Euzebya sp.: one gene and its partner. The protein of the gene in region 1 interacts with the protein of each later gene in a pairwise test. Links are inferred from orthologs where the notes say so. Each region holds a gene or a part of one and is shown on either strand. Other genes may lie near its edges. The genes, in order: def and ACEQ2X_RS11025.

Region 1 (5,691 bases):
CGTGGAGCACGTGGTAGCCGACGGTGGCCATCTGGTACATGTACTCCGTGGCGGTGTTGACCAGCGGGTCGTTGGGGTCGAGGTCGGATTCGACGACGGGGTAGCCCCACTCCTCGGTCAACAGGTCCAGGATCGCCTCGGCGCCGGCGGTCTCGCCGCGGTCGACGAGTTGGCCGTCCTCGTTGTAGGTGAGGGTGACGTTCTGGGCTTCTGAGAAGCTCTGCAGGCTGTCATAGCCGGCGGACACCTGGGTGTAGGCGTAGATGCCGCCGCCGATGAAGGCGATGCCGATGGCGGCGAGGACGACGCCGAGGATGCGGATGCGGGACGCGATCATGACGGTGGACCTCCTCGTAAGGTCCCAGGTCTCCGGTCTGGTGTGGTTGGTGGGGTGTGGTGGAGACACCATCAGCATCGACACCCGGCCGGAATGTCGACAGGCCGCACAGCCCCCTCCCCGCGGGACCCTCGACCCCACCCGGCACGGACCACACGACCCGGGCCCCCGGGGGCTAGGGTGCACCGCGTGGACGCTCCGGAGTGGCTGCGCGCGACGCGCGACAGGTGGACGAACCGCGGGCAGGCGCGCCCGACGTTCGCCGACGAGCCGGGACCCGGGCAGGAGTCGGTGTGGGACTACCCGCGCCCGCCGATCGTGGTGCCCGAACCCCGCCTCGTCGAGGTCGTCGACGGCGCCGATGGCCTGGTGGCCCGGTCCACCCGCGCGGTCCGGGTCCTCGAGACGGCCAGCCCACCGACGGTCTACGTGCCGCCGGACGACGTCGTCGACGGTGCGCTCGAGCCGGTGGACGGATCGAGCCTGTGCGAGTGGAAGGGGCAGGCGTCCTACCTGGCCCTCAGCGGCACCGACCACCCGGTCGCCTGGTGCTACCCGACGCCCTTCGACGGCTACGTCGAGCTGGCCGGGTGGGTCGCCTTCTACCCGGGCCGGGTCGCGTGCACCCTCGACGGCGAGCGGGTGCGCCCCCAGCCGGGGGGGTTCTACGGCGGCTGGGTCACCGACGAGGTGGTCGGTCCGTTCAAGGGGGATCCCGGCACCAGCGGCTGGTAGTCGCCACCCGGTCGAGTCGCACCCGTCACAGGTCCCCCGAGACCTGGTGGCCGCCGACGAACGTCGCGGCGACGAGCGGCATGCCGGGCCGGTACGCCAGGTGGGAGGGGTGGGGGGCGTCGAGGACCACGAGGTCGGCCGCGGCACCCACCGACAGGGTGCCGGCACCGGCGATCCCGAGCGATCGCGCGCCGCCCGCGGTCGCCGCCCAGAGGGCCTCGTCGAGGGTGAGGTGGCAATCGCGCACGGCCAGCGCGATCACCAGCGGCATCGACGAGGTGTAGCTCGATCCCGGGTTGCAGTTGCTGGCCAGCGCGACCGTGGCGCCCGCATCCACGAGCCGACGCCCGTCGGGGTAGGGCTGGCGGGTCGAGAAGTCCGTCGCGGGCAGCAGCGTGGCGACCGTCGCCGAGCCGGCGAGGGCCTCCACGTCGGCGTCGGACAGGTGGGTGCAGTGGTCGGCCGAGGCGCAGCCCAGCTCGACGCCGAGCTGCACGCCGGGCCCGGCGCTGAGCTGGTTGGCGTGGATCCGCGGCACCAGCCCCGCCGCGATGCCCGCCTCCAGCACCGTCCGCGACTGGTCGGCGTCGAACGCGCCGACCTCGCAGAACACGTCCACGCTGCCGGCCAGCATCGCGCAGGCGTCCAGCACGTCGCCGACGACCAGCTCGACGAAGGCGTCGGCGCCGCCGGGGAACCCCGGCGGGGTGACGTGGGCGCCGAGCAACGTGGTGTGCGGCGTGACCTCGCGGGCCAGGGACAGCAGCCGCGCCTCCTGGGACGGCGTCGCGCCGTAGCCGGACTTCACCTCGACGGTGGTGGTCCCGCCCGCGCGCGCCTCGGCGATCCGGCGGGCCAGGCCGGCACGCAGCTCGTCGTCGGACGCCGCCGTCGTGGCGGCGATGGTCCGCGCGATGCCGCCGGCCTCGTAGGGCGCGCCGGCCATGCGGGCGGTGAACTCCTCGCCCCGGTCGCCCGCGAAGACGAGGTGGGTGTGGCTGTCGACGAAGCCGGGGATCACCGCGCGGCCGCCCACGTCGACGCGGCGGTCCGCCGGCGGGGCGGAGCCGGTGCCGACCGCGAGGACCCGCCCCTCCCCCGGTCGGTGGGACTCGATGACCAGCCAGGCATCGTCCAACCCGCAGCCGGCGCCGGGCATCGCCGGGTGCGCCTCGCCGTGCAGCGGGTCGTGGGTCACGAGCCGGGCGATCCCGGTCAGCGCGACGGTGCTCATGGCCGGGGCTGTCCGCTGACCGCGGCGATCGCGCCGGTCAGCTCCGCGGGCACGTCGAGGTCGACGTGCCGGCCGTCTCGGACGGTCCACCGCCCGCCGACCATCACGTCGGTGACGTCGGCCGCCGTGCCGGCGAAGACCACGCCGTCGAGCAGGTCGGTGCGGGGCAGGCCCGCGAGGCGCACCGACCCGAGCCCGACGACGCACAGGTCCGCGAGCATGCCGGGCGCGATCCGGCCGGCATCGGACCAGCCGAGGCTGTGGGCGCCGCCCTCCGTGGCAGCCGCCATCAGCACCGACGCCGTCAGTGCGCCGCGATCCCGGCTGACGAGACGCCGGTCGAGCTCGAGGGCCCGTGCCTCCTCGAGCAGGTCGACGACGGCGTGGGAGTCGCTGCCGAGCGCGAGGCGCGCCCCGACGCGGTCGAGGCGATCCCCTGCGACGACGCCATCGGCCAGGTCCCGCTCGGTCGTCGGGCAGGCGCACACCGTGGCGCCCACCGCACCGAGCGCCCGCACGTCGTGGTCGTCGAGCCAGACCCCGTGCACGGCGGTGAACGTCGAGGACACCAGACCGGCGTCGGCCAGCAGCTGGACCGGGGTGCGGCCGTGGACGGCGCGCGCGGCCTCGACCTCGTCGGGCTGCTCGGCGACGTGGGCGTGGACCACGGCCGGGGCGTCGACCACCCCACCGGCGTGGACCAGCGCGGCGACGCGGGACAGGGCATCGGGCGGCACCGCCCGCACCGAGTGCACCGCCGCGCCGACGCGCCACGACCGTCCCTCACCCCCGCCCGGGTGCCCCGCGAGATCGGCGACCCGTGCCGCCCACTCGTCGGCCGACCCGTCGCTGAACCGCCCCTGGATCGGCGTCAGGCCCGGTGCGTCCGGCGTCGCACCCACCGCGCCCGTCAGGTACAGGGTGTCGAGCAGGGTCAGGCGCACACCCGCCTCCCCGGCGGCGGCCACGATCGCGCGCCCCATCGCGTTGGCGTCGGTGTACCGGACCCCGCCCGCGGCGTGGTGGAGGTAGTGGAACTCCCCGACGCAGGTGATGCCGGCCAGCGCCATCTCGCCGAAGGCGGCGCGGGCCAGCGCGTGGCAGGTGTCGGGGTCGAGCACCTCGGCGACCGCGTACATCTGGTCCCGCCACGTCCAGAACGACCCGCGGGTCCGCTGGGTGCGGCCGCGCAGGGCGCGGTGGAACGCGTGGCTGTGGGCGTTCACCAGGCCCGGGAGGACCAACCCCGCCAGGCGGGTGCCGGACGCCGGCAGGTCGGCGGCGCCGACGACCACCTCGGCGATCCGGTCCCCGTGGATCGTGAGCGCCACGTGGTCGTGGATCGTGCCGTCGACCAGCGCATGGTCGCAGCGGAACCGCTGCCCGGTCGACGTCACGTGCCCGTCCTGGCGTTGAGCGCTGCGGCGCGGGCCTCGAACGCCTCGGAGTGGAACCGCTGGTAGTTGTCCCACGTCGTGAACGTCGCGGGGTCCGTGACGCGGTCGAGGAAGACGTGCCCGTCGAGGTGGTCGACCTCGTGCTGGAACGTCCCGGCGGTGAGGCCCCGCTGGACGGCAGCGCGGGCGGTGCCGTCGCGGTCGGTCCAGCGCGCCTCCACCGCCACGTGCCGGCGCAGCTCACCGCGCAGCCCGGGCACCGACAGGCAGCCCTCGTTGAGCACGACCTGCTCGTCCCCGACGGGGGTGAGGGAGGGGTTGACCAGCACGGTCAGGGGGATGAGGGGCTTGTAGGGGTACCGCCGGTGGGTCCGCTCCGCGGTGACCTCGACCACCGCGATCCGGAGGGACGACCCGATCTGCGGCGCGGCGATCCCCGCCCCGTCGGCGTCGCGCATCGTGTCGATCAGGTCGTCGACGAGCTGCTGGACCTCGGCCGTGCCCAGCTCGGCGGCCGTGACCGGCGTGGTGGGCCGGCGCAGCACCGGGTCGCCGACGTGGACGAGCGGGCGGATCACGTCGTCCCGCCGTCCCGCACGGCGGGATCGAGCGGGATCCGCACGCCGCGCTCCCGGGCGACCTCGACCGCGCGGCCGTACCCGGCGTCGGCATGCCGCATCACCCCCGTGGCCGGGTCGGTGGTCAGGACCCGCTCGAGCTTCTCGGCGGCGAGGTCCGTGCCGTCGGCGACGCAGACCACACCGGCGTGGATCGAGCGGCCGATCCCGACGCCGCCGCCGTGGTGGATGCTGACCCAGGTGGCACCCGACGCGGTGGTGGCGAGCGCGTTGAGGAGGGGCCAGTCCGCGATCGCGTCGGATCCGTCGACCATGCCCTCGGTCTCGCGGTAGGGGGAGGCGACCGACCCCGAGTCGAGGTGGTCGCGGCCGATCACGATCGGGGCGGACACGGCCCCGCTGCGGACCAGGTCGTTGAACACCTGCCCCAGCCGGGCGCGCTCGCCGTAGCCGAGCCAGCAGATCCTGGCGGGCAGCCCCTGGAAGGCGACCTGTTCGGAGGCCCGTCGGATCCAGCGGGCGAGCGCCTCGTCGGTGGGGAAGGTCTCGAGGACCGCGCGGTCCGTCACGGCGATGTCCGCCGGGTCGCCGGACAGCGCCACCCAGCGGAACGGCCCCTTCCCCTCGCAGAACAGCGGCCGGATGTAGGCGGGGACGAACCCGGGGTAGTCGAAGGCCCGGTCGAACCCGCCGAGCCGCGCCTCGGCCCGCAGGGAGTTGCCGTAGTCGAACACCTCCGCGCCGGCGTCGAGGTAGCCGACCATCGCCGCGCAGTGCCGGGCCATCGACGCGCGTGCCCGACGGGTCAGCTCGGCGGGGTCCTCGGCGGCCATGCGGGCGGTCGCCTCCGGGGTCAGGTCGACCGGGACGTAGCTGAGGGGGTCGTGGGCGGACGTCTGGTCGGTGACGACGTCCGCGGCGAACCCCCGCTCGAGCAGCGCCGGCAGGACCGACGCGGCGTTGCCGACCAGCCCGACGGACAGCGGCCGGCGGTCGTCGCGGGCCCGCTCGCAGCGGGCGACCGCGTCGTCGAGGTCCTCGGTGACCTCGTCGAGGTAGCGGGTGGCGACGCGGCGGCGGGCTCGCTCGGGATCGACCTCGACGACCAGCGCGACCCCGTCGTTCATGGTGACCGCGAGCGGTTGGGCACCGCCCATGCCCCCCAGCCCGGCGGTCAGGGTGATCGTGCCGGCGAGGGTGCCGCCGAAGCGCCGGCGGGCGATCTCGGCGAAGCACTCGTAGGTGCCCTGCAGGATCCCCTGGGTGCCGATGTAGATCCACGACCCGGCGGTCATCTGGCCGTACATGGTCAGGCCCTGGCGCTCGAGCTCGCGGAACGTCTCCCAGTCCGCCCAGTCCGGCACCAGGTTCGAGTTGGCGATCAGGACCCGTGGCGCCCACTCGTGGGTG
Region 2 (11,004 bases), on another replicon or contig:
TCGGTGCCGGCCTCGCGCTCGCCACGGGCACCTTCGCCCGACCCGCGGCGCTGGCCCTCGCCGGGACGCTCATCCCGACGACGGCGGCAGGTCACCGCTTCTGGGAGGCCGACGAGGAGGCCACGCGGACCCAGCAGACGATCCACTTCCTGAAGAACGTGTCGATGCTGGGCGGTCTGGTGATCGCCGCGCTGGACACCGAGGGGAAGCCGAGCGCCGCCTGGCGTGCCCAGCACGCCGTCGAGCACGCGAACACCCTCGCCGAGCACCGGCGTGAGGTCGCCGGCCTGCAGGCCGAGCTCGCGCGGGAGCGCACCCGCGCCGCCGCGGCCGAGACCCGCGCCAAGGTCACCGCCACCGCCCGGCAGGCGAAGCGGGACGCCAAGGCGGCCGCGAAGGCCGGCAAGTCCCTCGGCGGCGTGGCGAAGACCTCGGGCCGCACCGTGAAGCGGGCGGTCACCTCGGTCCTGCCGTTCTGACCCCGCTCTGACCCCGTTCGCCGGACCCGGCTGCCGCTAGCATCGCGCGGCCTATGGGAGCGACCTCGCACAGCGGACACGACGACCACGTCCCGTGGTGGCGCCACGGCGTCGTCTACCAGGTCTACCTCCGGTCCTTCGCCGACGGGAACGGCGACGGGGTCGGGGACATCGCCGGCCTCCGCAGCCGGCTGGGGTACCTGTCGGACCTCGGCGTCGACGCGATCTGGATCACGCCGTGGTTCGTGTCACCGAACCACGACGGCGGGTACGACGTGGCGGACTACCGGGACATCGACCCCCGGTACGGCACGCTGGCCGACGCCGAGCAGCTGATCGACGACGCCCACGGCCACGGCATCAAGGTCATCATCGACCTGGTCCCCAACCACACGTCCACCGAGCACCGCTGGTTCGCAGAGGCCGTCGCCGCCCCGCCCGGCGACCCGGCGCGGGACCGCTACGAGATCCACCCCGGGAGGGGACCCGACGGGGCCGAGCCGCCGTCGGACTGGCGGTCGGTGTTCGGCGGTCCGGCCTGGGAGCGACTCGACGACGGCGAGTGGTACCTCCACCTCTTCGCGCCGGAGCAGGCGGACCTCAACTGGGACAACCCGGAGGTGCAGGAGGAGTTCCTGGATGTCTTCCGGTTCTGGCTCGACCGGGGCGCCGACGGGGTGCGGGTCGACGTGGCGCACGGGCTGGTGAAGGACAAGTCCTTCCCGTCCCTGCCCGACCACGTGCGGATCGTCGAGCTCGAGCGCGACGAGCGCCACCCCTACTGGGACCAGGACGGGATCCACGAGATCGTCCGCGGCTGGCGCGCGCTGATGGACACCTACGACGGCGACCGGATGATGGTGGCCGAGGCGTGGGTGCTCCCCGAGCGGCTCGGCCTCTACCTGCGTTCCGACGAGTACCACCAGTCCTTCAACTTCGCCCTCGTCGAAGCGGGGTGGGACGCCGCCGTCTGGCGCGACCTGGTCGACCGCTCGATCGCCGCGGTCGCCTCGGTCGGGTCGACGCCGACCTGGACGCTGTCGAACCACGACGTCATGCGCCACACGACCCGCTTCGGCCTGCCCGACCCCGGGGAGTGGAGGGAGTGGCTGGTGGCCGGCGACCCCGCCGACCTCGACGAGGAGGCCGGCCGGCGACGCGGGCTGGCCGCCACGATGCTGGTGCTCGCGCTGCCCGGCTCGGCGTACCTCTACCAGGGGGAGGAGCTGGGGTTGCCCGACGTGTGGGACCTGCCTGAGGACGTCCTCGACGACCCGGTGTTCTTCCGCTCCGACGGCGAGGAGAGGGGGCGCGACGGCTGCCGGGTCCCGCTCCCCTGGACCGACGAGCCCCCGTACTTCGGCTTCTCCGACGGCGGGGCGTGGCTGCCCCAACCCGACCGGTTCGGGCCCCTCGCCGTCGCCCGCCAGCAGGGGGACCCGGGCTCCGCGCTCGAGCTGCACCGGCGCGCGCTCGAGCTGCGCCGCGCCCACGCGCCCGCCGACACCGCGCTCGAGTGGCTGGACCTCGACCTCGGCGAGGACGTGCTCGCCTTCCGCCGGTCGTCAGGGCTGGTCTGCGTCACCAACTTCGGGCGGGTGCCGGTGCCGCTGCCCTCCGGCGAGGTCGTCCTCAGCACCGCACCCGTCGAGGACGGGACCGTGCCGGGCGACGCCACCGCGTGGCTGCTCGAGCGCTGACCCGCTGATCCCCGGCCAGCCGGGCTGGCGACCGGCCCCCTCGAAGCTGCCGACCCAGGTCCGCGCCCGGTCGAGGGCCAGCCACGCCGCCGTGGTGTCCCGCAGGTCCGCGTCACCGCCATCGGCGAGCTGCTCCCGGACCTGCCACGCGTGCAGCAGCGCGGCCAGCGCGGCGTCGAAGGGCGTGGTGGTCGCCATCGCCACCGACCATAGGCCCGCCCGACGGGCCACCGGCGGGTCCACTGCCCGCGGCGGGCGTCAGCCGCTGTCGCCGTCGACCAGGCGGTAGTCGAGGCTGGTCGCCCCGATCTGCCAGCGGGCGTCGTCCAGCTCGACCATGATCGCGCTGAGCGCCGCGGCCGGGCTGGTGGCGCGGACCTCGACCGTGCCGACGATGACCTGGGTGCCGTCCTCTCCGGCGCGGACGCGGTGACCGAGGACCGACCCGACCAGTCGGACCGCCGTCGCGATGCGCGGCCACGCGTCGTCGACGTCGCCCGGCACCGTCATGGCCACCTCGACGACGTGGGGGACGTCCTCCTCCTGCTCGGGCCTGGGCTCGACGAGCATGCCCGCGTCCTTGACGGCGGTCACCACGTCCACGGGTTGGGCGGGTCCGACGTCGATCGCGACGAGCTGCCAGCACCGCGGGGTCGCCCAGGCGATGTGGGTCGTGGCGTTCCGCAGCCCGTCGGCGGTCGGCGCGACCGGGGTCACGACGATGTCGCCGGTGCGGCTGACGTGCTCGAGGGCGCGGGGGATGTCGACCTCCGACCGGACCGTCGGCACCGACCCCGTCTGCAGCGCGTCGGGCAGGGGCAGGTCGGGGTCGCCGCTGCGGACGACCAGCAGGGACGACGTCGTCGCCGCGCGGAGGCGTTCGGCGAGCTCGACGGCCAGGTCGACCCCGCGGCGGCCGGACGCCGACAGGTGGTCGTCGCCGAGGGGCAGGAGCACGCGCCCGAACTCGTCGACGGCGGGGCGGACCACGGCGAGGGGCACCCGCGAGCGGCCCATGATCGAGTCGATCAGCTCGCCGAAGACGTTGTGGGACGTCGACTCGCCCTGCCACCCCATCACGACGAGGCTGGCGTCGTGGACGTCGACGGCGTCCAGCACCGCGGTCGGGACGCGCTGGCCGTGCACGACCTCGGCGCGGGCCTCGACCCCGAGGTCGCGAGCGGCGTGCGCCGCGAGGTCGACCGCGCGCTTGGCCACCGCGGTCGCGGCGGCGTCCTGGCCCGGCGTGGCCACCGAGACGGGCACCACCGTCCCGCCGTCGGGGCGCGCCACCATCGCGGCCAGACGTCCCAGCCACGGCGCGGTCGTGGGGCTGGCGAGGGGTACGACGACCACACGTCCCAGGCTCACGCGGACCCTACCTTCCTATGGTCACACGCCGTCGAGTCGCGCCTCACCGGGCCAACGCTAGCAGGGTCGCCCCCGGCGAGGCCGGCCGCGACGTGCGCCAGGTGCCCGCGGTCACCTAGCCTCGGGGCGATGCGGACCGACGATCCCCCGACCCGGGCGGCCCTGGACGACGTCGCGGCGGCCCGGTGGCGGTGACCGGGTCGGTGGACGGGTGGGATCCCGCTGCGTACGGGGACGACTGGGCCGCGGACTACGACGCGGTGACCGCGCACCTGGCCGACGACGCGGCGGCGGCCGTGCGCTTCGTGCTGGCGCGCACCCCGCCGGGCAGCCGGGTCCTCGAGCTCGGGGTGGGGACCGGCCGGGTCGCGCTGCCCCTCGCGGCGGCGGACCGCGAGGTCGTCGGCGTCGACGCGTCCGCGCGCATGTTGGACGTCCTGACGTCCAAGCCGGGCGGCGACCGCGTGCGCGCGGTGCGGGGCGACATCGTCGAGCCACCGGTCGCGGGCCCCTTCGCGGCCGTGCTGATCCTGTTCAACACCCTGTACCTGCTGCCAGCGCAGGCAGCCCAGGTCGCCTGCCTCGCGCGCGCCGGCGCGGTCCTCGCCCCCGACGGCGTCGTCGTCGTCGACGCCGCGGTGCCCCGTCCGGACCTGCTCGTCGAGGGCGTGGGCGGACCGGGTGCGGCGGCTGGCCACGTCGCCCTGGCGGTGTCCGACCACGACCCGGTCGCGCAGGTCATGACCGCCGCGCACGTCGTGATCTCCCCCGACGGGCCCCGGACCCTCCGCACGCGGCTGCGCTACGCCCACCCCGCCGAGATCGACCTCATGGCGCAGCTCGCGGGCCTGACCCCGGTCGAGCGGTTCGCGGACTTCGACGGTGCGCCGCTCGACCGCGACGCGGTGCGCCACATCACCACCTACGCCGCCGTCGGGCGGCCGGACGAGAGGAGCGAGTCGTGGAGCTGACCGTCGACGGCGAGGTGCAGATCCTCACCCTGGACGCCGACCACCAGGTCCTGAACCCGGCCACGGTCGCCGCGTGGGGGGACGTGCTCGACCGCATCGACGCGCTCGAGGGTCCCGCGGCCCTGGTGATCACCGGGTCCGGGAGGTCCTTCCACCAGGGCCTCGACCTGCAGGCGATGTCGACGCTGGGCGAGGGTACCGGCGACTTCATCCGCTCCGTCCACCAGCTGTTCGGTCGACTGCTCCGCCTCGACCTGCCGACGGTCGCGGCGGTCAACGGCCACGCGCAGGCCGCCGGGGCGATGCTGGTCCAGTGCGCCGACCTCCGCATCATGCGCGCCGAGCGCGGGTGGTTCCGGCTGCCCGAGGTCGAGCTGGGTCTGCCCTTCACGGTCGTGATGCAGCACCTCCTGGCCACCCGGCTGCCCCACCCCGGCCAGCACCGGCTGATGGTCCTCGGCGAGCAGGTCGGCGGGGCCGACGCCGCCCGGCTCGGGGCGGTGGACCACGCGGTCGAGGGGGAGGACGCCGCGCTCGCGGTCGCGGTCGACCGCGCGGCAGCCCTCGCCCGGTTCCGGGGCCCTACCCTCCACACGATCCGCACGCGGCTGTACGCCGACCTGCTCGCGGTCATCGACGCCGACCTCGACCGGGCGGACCCCTTCAGCCACTGAGGCCCCGCAGGGCCCCTGGGTGACGGTGGCCGCGCACCGGGTAGGAGGTGTGGGTGGACGTCCTGACGACCGTCGACTGGACCCCGGTGTGGCGCATCCTCCTCGCCGCCGGCCTGGCCCTCCCCATCGGCCTCGAGCGGGAGGTCCGCGGCAAGGCCGCCGGCCTCCGCACGCTGCTGCTGCTCGCCGCCGCCGCCGGGACCCTCGGCTGGCTGTCGGTGACCGCGGGCGAGGCGCACCCGAACTCCGACGCCACCCGCATCGCCTCCTACACCATCGCGGGGATCGGGTTCCTCGGCGCAGGTCTGATCTTCGGCATCCGCGGTCGGCTGTACGGCCTCACCACCGCGGTCGCCGCCTTCACGGTGACGGCGATCGGCCTGACCGCCGGCATGGGCTACCCGCTCGCCGCCACCGCGCTGACCGTCGTGGCGCTGCTCGCCCTGCGCCCCGCGGACTGGGTGAAGGCCCGCACGTACGCGCGCTGGACCCGGGCCGAGGCGACCTTGCACGTCGTGGTCTCACCCGACGGCGGCCTGGACCGGATCCACCTGGCAGTCGCCGGCAGCCGGGCCGAGCTGCGGGCGCTCGAGTTCACCCCGCTCGAGGACGGCCGGCTGGTCGTGCAGATGACCGTGCGCGGCAAGGACGACGACATCGAGGACCTGTCCCACCGCATCCGCGCGGAGGACGGCGTCCTCGGCCTGGCGACGGTCGCGGGCGCCGCGCAGACGATCGGCGACTAGCGCGTCAGGTCGCTGACAGGTCAGATGTGGCCCCGGGCCACCAGCTCCTCGGCGATCTGGACGGTGTTGAGCGCGGCGCCCTTCAGGAGGTTGTCGCCCACGCACCAGAAGTTGAGGGACCGCTCGTCGTGCAGGTCCTCGCGGACGCGCCCGACCGCGACCTCGTCGCGACCGGCGAACTCGAGGGGCGTGGGGAGGTCGGCCACGACCATGCCGGGGAACCCGTCCAGCACCTCGAGCGCGCCCTCGCGGGTCACCGGCGAGGCGAACGTCGCGCGGACGGCGGCGGCGTGGCCGGCGACGACCGGGACGCGCACGCAGGTCGGCGCGACCTCGAGGTCGGCGATCCCGAGGATCTTGCGGGACTCGTTGAGCAGCTTCAGCTCCTCGTCGGTGTACCCGTTCTCCTGGGCGGTCCCGAGCAGCGGGACGACGTTGAAGGCGATCGGGGCGGCGAAGGTCCGCGGCTCGACGAGCTTCGCGGCGGCCTGGCCGTCGGTGCGCAGGCTGTCCCACGCGCCGGCGAGCGGCTCGATCTGGTCGTGCAGCTCGTCGATGCCGGACTGGCCGGCGCCGCCGGCCGCCTGGTAGCTGCTGACGACCATCGACACCAGGCCGAAGGCGTCGTGGAGCGCCTTCAGCGGCAGCATCACCGCCATCGTGGTGCAGTTCGGGTTCGCGACGATGCCCTTGGCGGGGCGCTCGGCGAGCAGGTCGGCGTTGACCTCGGTGACGATCAGCGGGACCTCGGGGTCCATGCGGAACGCCGAGGAGTTGTCCACGACGATGGCGCCCGCCTCGACCGCCCGCGGCGCGTGCTCGAGCGAGCGGCCGCCGCCCGCGCTGAACAGCGCCACGTCGACGCCGTCGAAGGCATCGGGCTCGCTGAGCGCGCGGACCGTGATGTCGCGGTCGCGCCAGCGGATCACCCGGCCGGCGGAGCGCTCGCTGGCGAGCAGCACGAGCTCGTCGAGGGGGAAGTCCCGCCGGTCGAGCAGGCGGCGGAGGTCCTGGCCGACGGCGCCGGTGGCGCCGGCGATCGCCACGGTGCGGGTCATGCGTTGGCTCCTTCGATGCTGACCGGGGTGCCGCTGTCGAGGCCGAAGGCGGTGTGGATCGCGGTGACCGCGGTCTCGACGTCCGCCTCGTCGACCACGACGGAGATCCGGATCGTGGAGGTGGAGATCATCTCGATGTTGACGCCGGCGTCGCTGAGCGCGGTGAACATCCGCGCCGCCACCCCGGGGTTGGTCTTCATGCCGGCGCCGACGAGGGACACCTTGCCGATCTGGGAGTCGACCTCGAGGCCCGCCGCGCCGACGTCCACCAGCAGCGGTTCGAGGACGTCCCGCGCCGTCTTCGCGTCGGTCAGCGGGATGGTGAAGGTCATGTCCGTCGTGCCGGTCGCGGAGACGTTCTGGACGATCATGTCGACGTTGACGTTCGCCTCGGCGAGGACGGTGAACACGCGGGCGGCGACGCCGGGCTTGTCCGGGACGCCGCGGACGGTGACCTTGCCCTCCGAGCGGTCGTGGGCGACGCCGGAGATGATGGCCTGCTCCATGGGGGTTCCTCCTGGTCGGGCGTGGACCCAGGTGCCGTCGTGGTGGGAGAAGGACGAGCGGACGTGGATGTCGACGCCGTGGTTGCGGCCGAACTCGACCGAGCGGGTGTGGAGGACGCCGGCGCCGTGGGCGGCCAGCTCCAGCATCTCCTCCGCGGTGATGTGGTCGACCTTCCGCGCCGTGGGGACGATCCGCGGGTCGGCGGTGTACACCCCGTCGACGTCGGTGTAGATCTCGCAGACGTGGGCGCCGAGGGCCGCGGCGAGCGCCACCGCCGTCGTGTCGGTGCCGCCGCGCCCGAGCGTCGTCACGTCCTTGGTCTCGCGCGACACGCCCTGGAAGCCGGCGACGATCACGACGTGCCCGCCTGCGAGGGCCTCGGTGATCCGCCCCGGCGTGATGTCGAGGATCTTCGCCTTGCCGTGGACGGTGTCGGTGATGATCCCGGCCTGGGACCCGGTGAACGAGCGCGCCGACAGCCCCTCCTCCTGGATCGCCATCGCGAGCAGGGCCATCGAGATCCGCTCACCCGCGGTCAGGAGCATGTCCAGCTCGCGACCCGGCGGGTGGGGTGAGATCGCCTCGGCCTGGCGGATCAGCTCGTCGGTGGTCTTGCCCATCGCGCTGACCGCGACGACCACGTCGTTGCCCGCCCGCTTCGTCCGCGCGATGCGGTCGGCGACCCGCGCGATGCGGTCGGTGTCGGCGACGGACGTCCCGCCGTACTTCTGCACGATGATGGGTGCGCTGGGACCGCTCATGGTCCGCCAGATGGTAGCGGCTGGGCGCCTGCCGCCTCGGGCGCTCAGGTCGTCTGATCGGCGGTGGGGTGGAGCGGTCCGGGGAGGAACACCGCCCCGGTCCCGCGGCTGGCCACCACGTCACCGGGGTTCGAGATCCGACAGCGCTGCAGCGACAGGCAGCCGCAGCCGATGCAGCTGTCGAGCCCGTCGCGGAGGGCCTCCAACGCCTGGATCTCCGCGTCGAGCCGCGACTGCCAGCGACGGGAGATCCTCGTCCAGTCGGCCTTGGTCGGCGTCCGTCCGCGCGGCAGCTGGCCGAGGGCCTCGGCGATCTCCTCGAGGGTCAGGCCGACGTGGCGGGCCGCAGCGATGAACGCGAGTCGCCGCAGCACGTCGCGGTGGTAGCGGCGTTGCCCTCCCGCCGTGCGCTCCGCGTCGATCAGGCCCCTCCGCTCGTAGAAGCGGAGGGCGGAGGGGGCGAACCCGCTGCGGTCCGCGACCTCGCTGACGGTCATCTGCTCCGTGGGCACCGGGCACCTCCTGCTGGAACCACTTGACTTGAAGTCAACTTCAAGTTCTACCGTCGCGCAAGATCCATCGACGACCCACCCGGAGAGCCCCATGTCCCCCACCCCCACCCCCACCCGCACCGCGATCGTGACCGGCGCCTCCCGCGGGCTCGGCCTCGCGCTGACGAGCGCGCTGTCCCGCGACGGCTGGCGCGTCGTGGCCACCGCCCGGACCGCCGACGACCTGGTGGCCGCGACCGCTGGCCTGCCCGGGGTGACCGCCGTGGCGGGCGACGTGGCGGACGCCGACCACCGCCACCGGCTGGTCGCGACCGCCGGTCCGCGCCTGGACCTGCTGGTCAACGGCGCGAGCCTGCTCGGCCCGAGCCCCCTCCCCCGCCTCGCCGACGTCGCCCTGTCAGCGCTCCGCGAGGTGCTCGAGGTGAACGTGGTCGCACCCCTCGGCCTGGTCCAGACCGCCCTCCCGGCCCTGCGCGCAGCCGGTGGGATCGTGATCGACGTCACGTCGGATGCCGCCGAGGGCGACTGGGAGGGGTGGGGGACCTACGGGGCCTCCAAGGCCGCGCTCGACCGGGTGAGCGCCGTGCTCGGGACCGAGGAGCCCCAGCTGGCGGTCTACGCCCTGGACCCCGGTGACATGCGGACCCGGATGCACGCCGACGCCTTCCCGGGCGAGGACATCAGCGACCGCCCGCTGCCGGAGGCGGTGGTCGGCCCGATCCTCGACCTGGTCGCCCGGCGGCCGTCCAGCGGCCGGTACCGCGTGGCGGACCTGGCTGTGGCGGACCTGGCTGTGGCGGCCCGCCCGGAGGAGGTGCGCGCGTGACCGCGATGCTCCGGCCCGGGACGCGGTTCACCGTCCCGCAGGACCGGTGGGCGACCGAGCCGCCCGAGCGGCGGGGGCTGGCCCGCGACGAGGTGCGCCTGCTCGTGGCCGGGTCCGACCGGCTCTCCCACGGACGGTTCGTCGACCTCCCGCGCCACCTCCGACCCGGCGACCTGCTGGTGGTGAACACCTCGGCGACCCGCCCGGCGGCGATCGACGGGACCGCCGACCCCGGACCGCTCGTCGTCCACCTCTCCACCGCCCACGACGACGGCACCTGGACCGTCGAGCTGCGGCGCAGCCGCAGTGAGACACAGGCGGGGGGGCACCCCGGATCGGCCGCAGGCCGGGACGGGGTGGGCCAGCTGCGGCGCAGACGCGGTGAGGGACGGGCCGGCGGGGACGGGCCGGTGCTCGACGCCGGGCCGGGCGACCTCGTCGCGCTCACGGGTGGGGGGCACCTCCGCCTGCTGCACCCCGTCGCCGCGGGCCCGGGAGGTCGGGGGGTGCGCCTGTGGCGGGCGGGGATCACCGTCGACGGGCGGATCAGCGACCACATGGCCGCGCACGGCCGCCCGATCCGGTACGGCGCGACCGGCGCGGTCGGGCTCGACGCGTACCAGACCGTCTTCGCGCGACACCCCGGGTCGGCCGAGATGCCGTCGGCCGGACGGCCCTTCAGCCACCGGCTGGTCGCCGAGCTCGTGAGCCGCGGTGTCGGGATCGCCCCGGTCACGCTGCACGCCGGCGTGTCCTCCCAGGAGGCCGGCGAGCCGCCGCAGCCCGAGTGGGCCGACGTGCCCGCCCCGACCGCGGCGCGCGTGGACCTCGCCCGCCGGCTCGGCCACCGCGTCATCGCCGTCGGCACGACCGTCACCCGGGCGCTCGAGGCCGCCGCCGACCGGCGCCCGGGCCACGGCATCGCCGCCTTCAGGGGCTGGACGGACCTGGTCGTCACCCCCGAGCGCGGCGTCCGCGTCGTCGACGGGATCATCACGGGGTGGCACGAGCCGGAGGCCAGCCACCTCCTGCTGCTCGAGGCCGTCGCCGGGCCCGAGCTGGTCCGGCGCGCCTACGGGGCGGCCCTCGACGGCCCGTACCTGTGGCACGAGTTCGGCGACAGCGCCGTGTTCCTGCCGTGAGCGCCTACCCCGACCCCGGGACGACGCCGAGCGCCACCAGCAGGAAGGTGAGGCTGCGCGCCTCGTCCCGCCACGCCTCGTAGCGACCGCTGGGGCCACCGTGACCGGCGCCCATCTCGGTGCGGAGGAGCAGGGGCCGCGTGCCCGTCGACACCTCCCGCAACCGGGCGACCCACTTGGCGGGCTCGTGGTAGCTGACGCGGGGGTCGTTCAGGCCGGCGGTCACGTACAGGGCCGGGTAGTCGGCCGGGACGGTG

What was found.
Region 2: the proteins of def (region 1) and ACEQ2X_RS11025 interact in binary tests that used the Escherichia coli proteins (3 or more experiments, as listed by UniProt). The link is inferred for Euzebya sp. from one-to-one orthologs.

The regions. Positions count from the first base shown.
Region 1 is NZ_CAXQBR010000035.1:441-6,131, forward strand. What follows is about bases 2,491-5,490. They hold def (peptide deformylase), read right to left. Parts: upstream 4,282-5,490; coding sequence 3,700-4,281; downstream 2,491-3,699. Other genes in these bases: ACEQ2X_RS08645 (formimidoylglutamate deiminase), read right to left, coding at 2,491-3,703; hutU (urocanate hydratase), read right to left, coding at 4,278-5,490. Outside these bases: ACEQ2X_RS08630 (hypothetical protein), read right to left, coding at 1-337; ACEQ2X_RS08635 (DUF427 domain-containing protein), read left to right, coding at 527-1,072; hutI (imidazolonepropionase), read right to left, coding at 1,098-2,306; more of ACEQ2X_RS08645, read right to left, coding at 2,303-2,490; more of hutU, read right to left, coding at 5,491-5,691. UniProt on the Escherichia coli protein: Removes the formyl group from the N-terminal Met of newly synthesized proteins. Requires at least a dipeptide for an efficient rate of reaction. N-terminal L-methionine is a prerequisite for activity but the enzyme has broad specificity at other positions.
Region 2 is NZ_CAXQBR010000048.1:6,218-17,221, reverse strand. The notes cover bases 4,981-7,980. They hold ACEQ2X_RS11025 (aspartate-semialdehyde dehydrogenase), read right to left. Parts: upstream 7,000-7,980; coding sequence 5,962-6,999; downstream 4,981-5,961. Other genes in these bases: ACEQ2X_RS11020 (aspartate kinase), read right to left, coding at 6,996-7,980; ACEQ2X_RS11030 (MgtC/SapB family protein), read left to right, coding at 5,249-5,941; ACEQ2X_RS11035 (enoyl-CoA hydratase/isomerase family protein), read left to right, coding at 4,981-5,195. Also shown: ACEQ2X_RS11055 (DoxX family protein), read left to right, coding at 1-479; ACEQ2X_RS11050 (glycoside hydrolase family 13 protein), read left to right, coding at 533-2,179; ACEQ2X_RS11045 (universal stress protein), read right to left, coding at 2,438-3,550; ACEQ2X_RS11040 (class I SAM-dependent methyltransferase), read left to right, coding at 3,736-4,521; more of ACEQ2X_RS11035, read left to right, coding at 4,512-4,980; more of ACEQ2X_RS11020, read right to left, coding at 7,981-8,267; redox-sensitive transcriptional activator SoxR, read right to left, coding at 8,312-8,764; ACEQ2X_RS11010 (SDR family NAD(P)-dependent oxidoreductase), read left to right, coding at 8,871-9,605; ACEQ2X_RS11005 (S-adenosylmethionine:tRNA ribosyltransferase-isomerase), read left to right, coding at 9,611-10,747; ACEQ2X_RS11000 (S9 family peptidase), read right to left, coding at 10,752-11,004.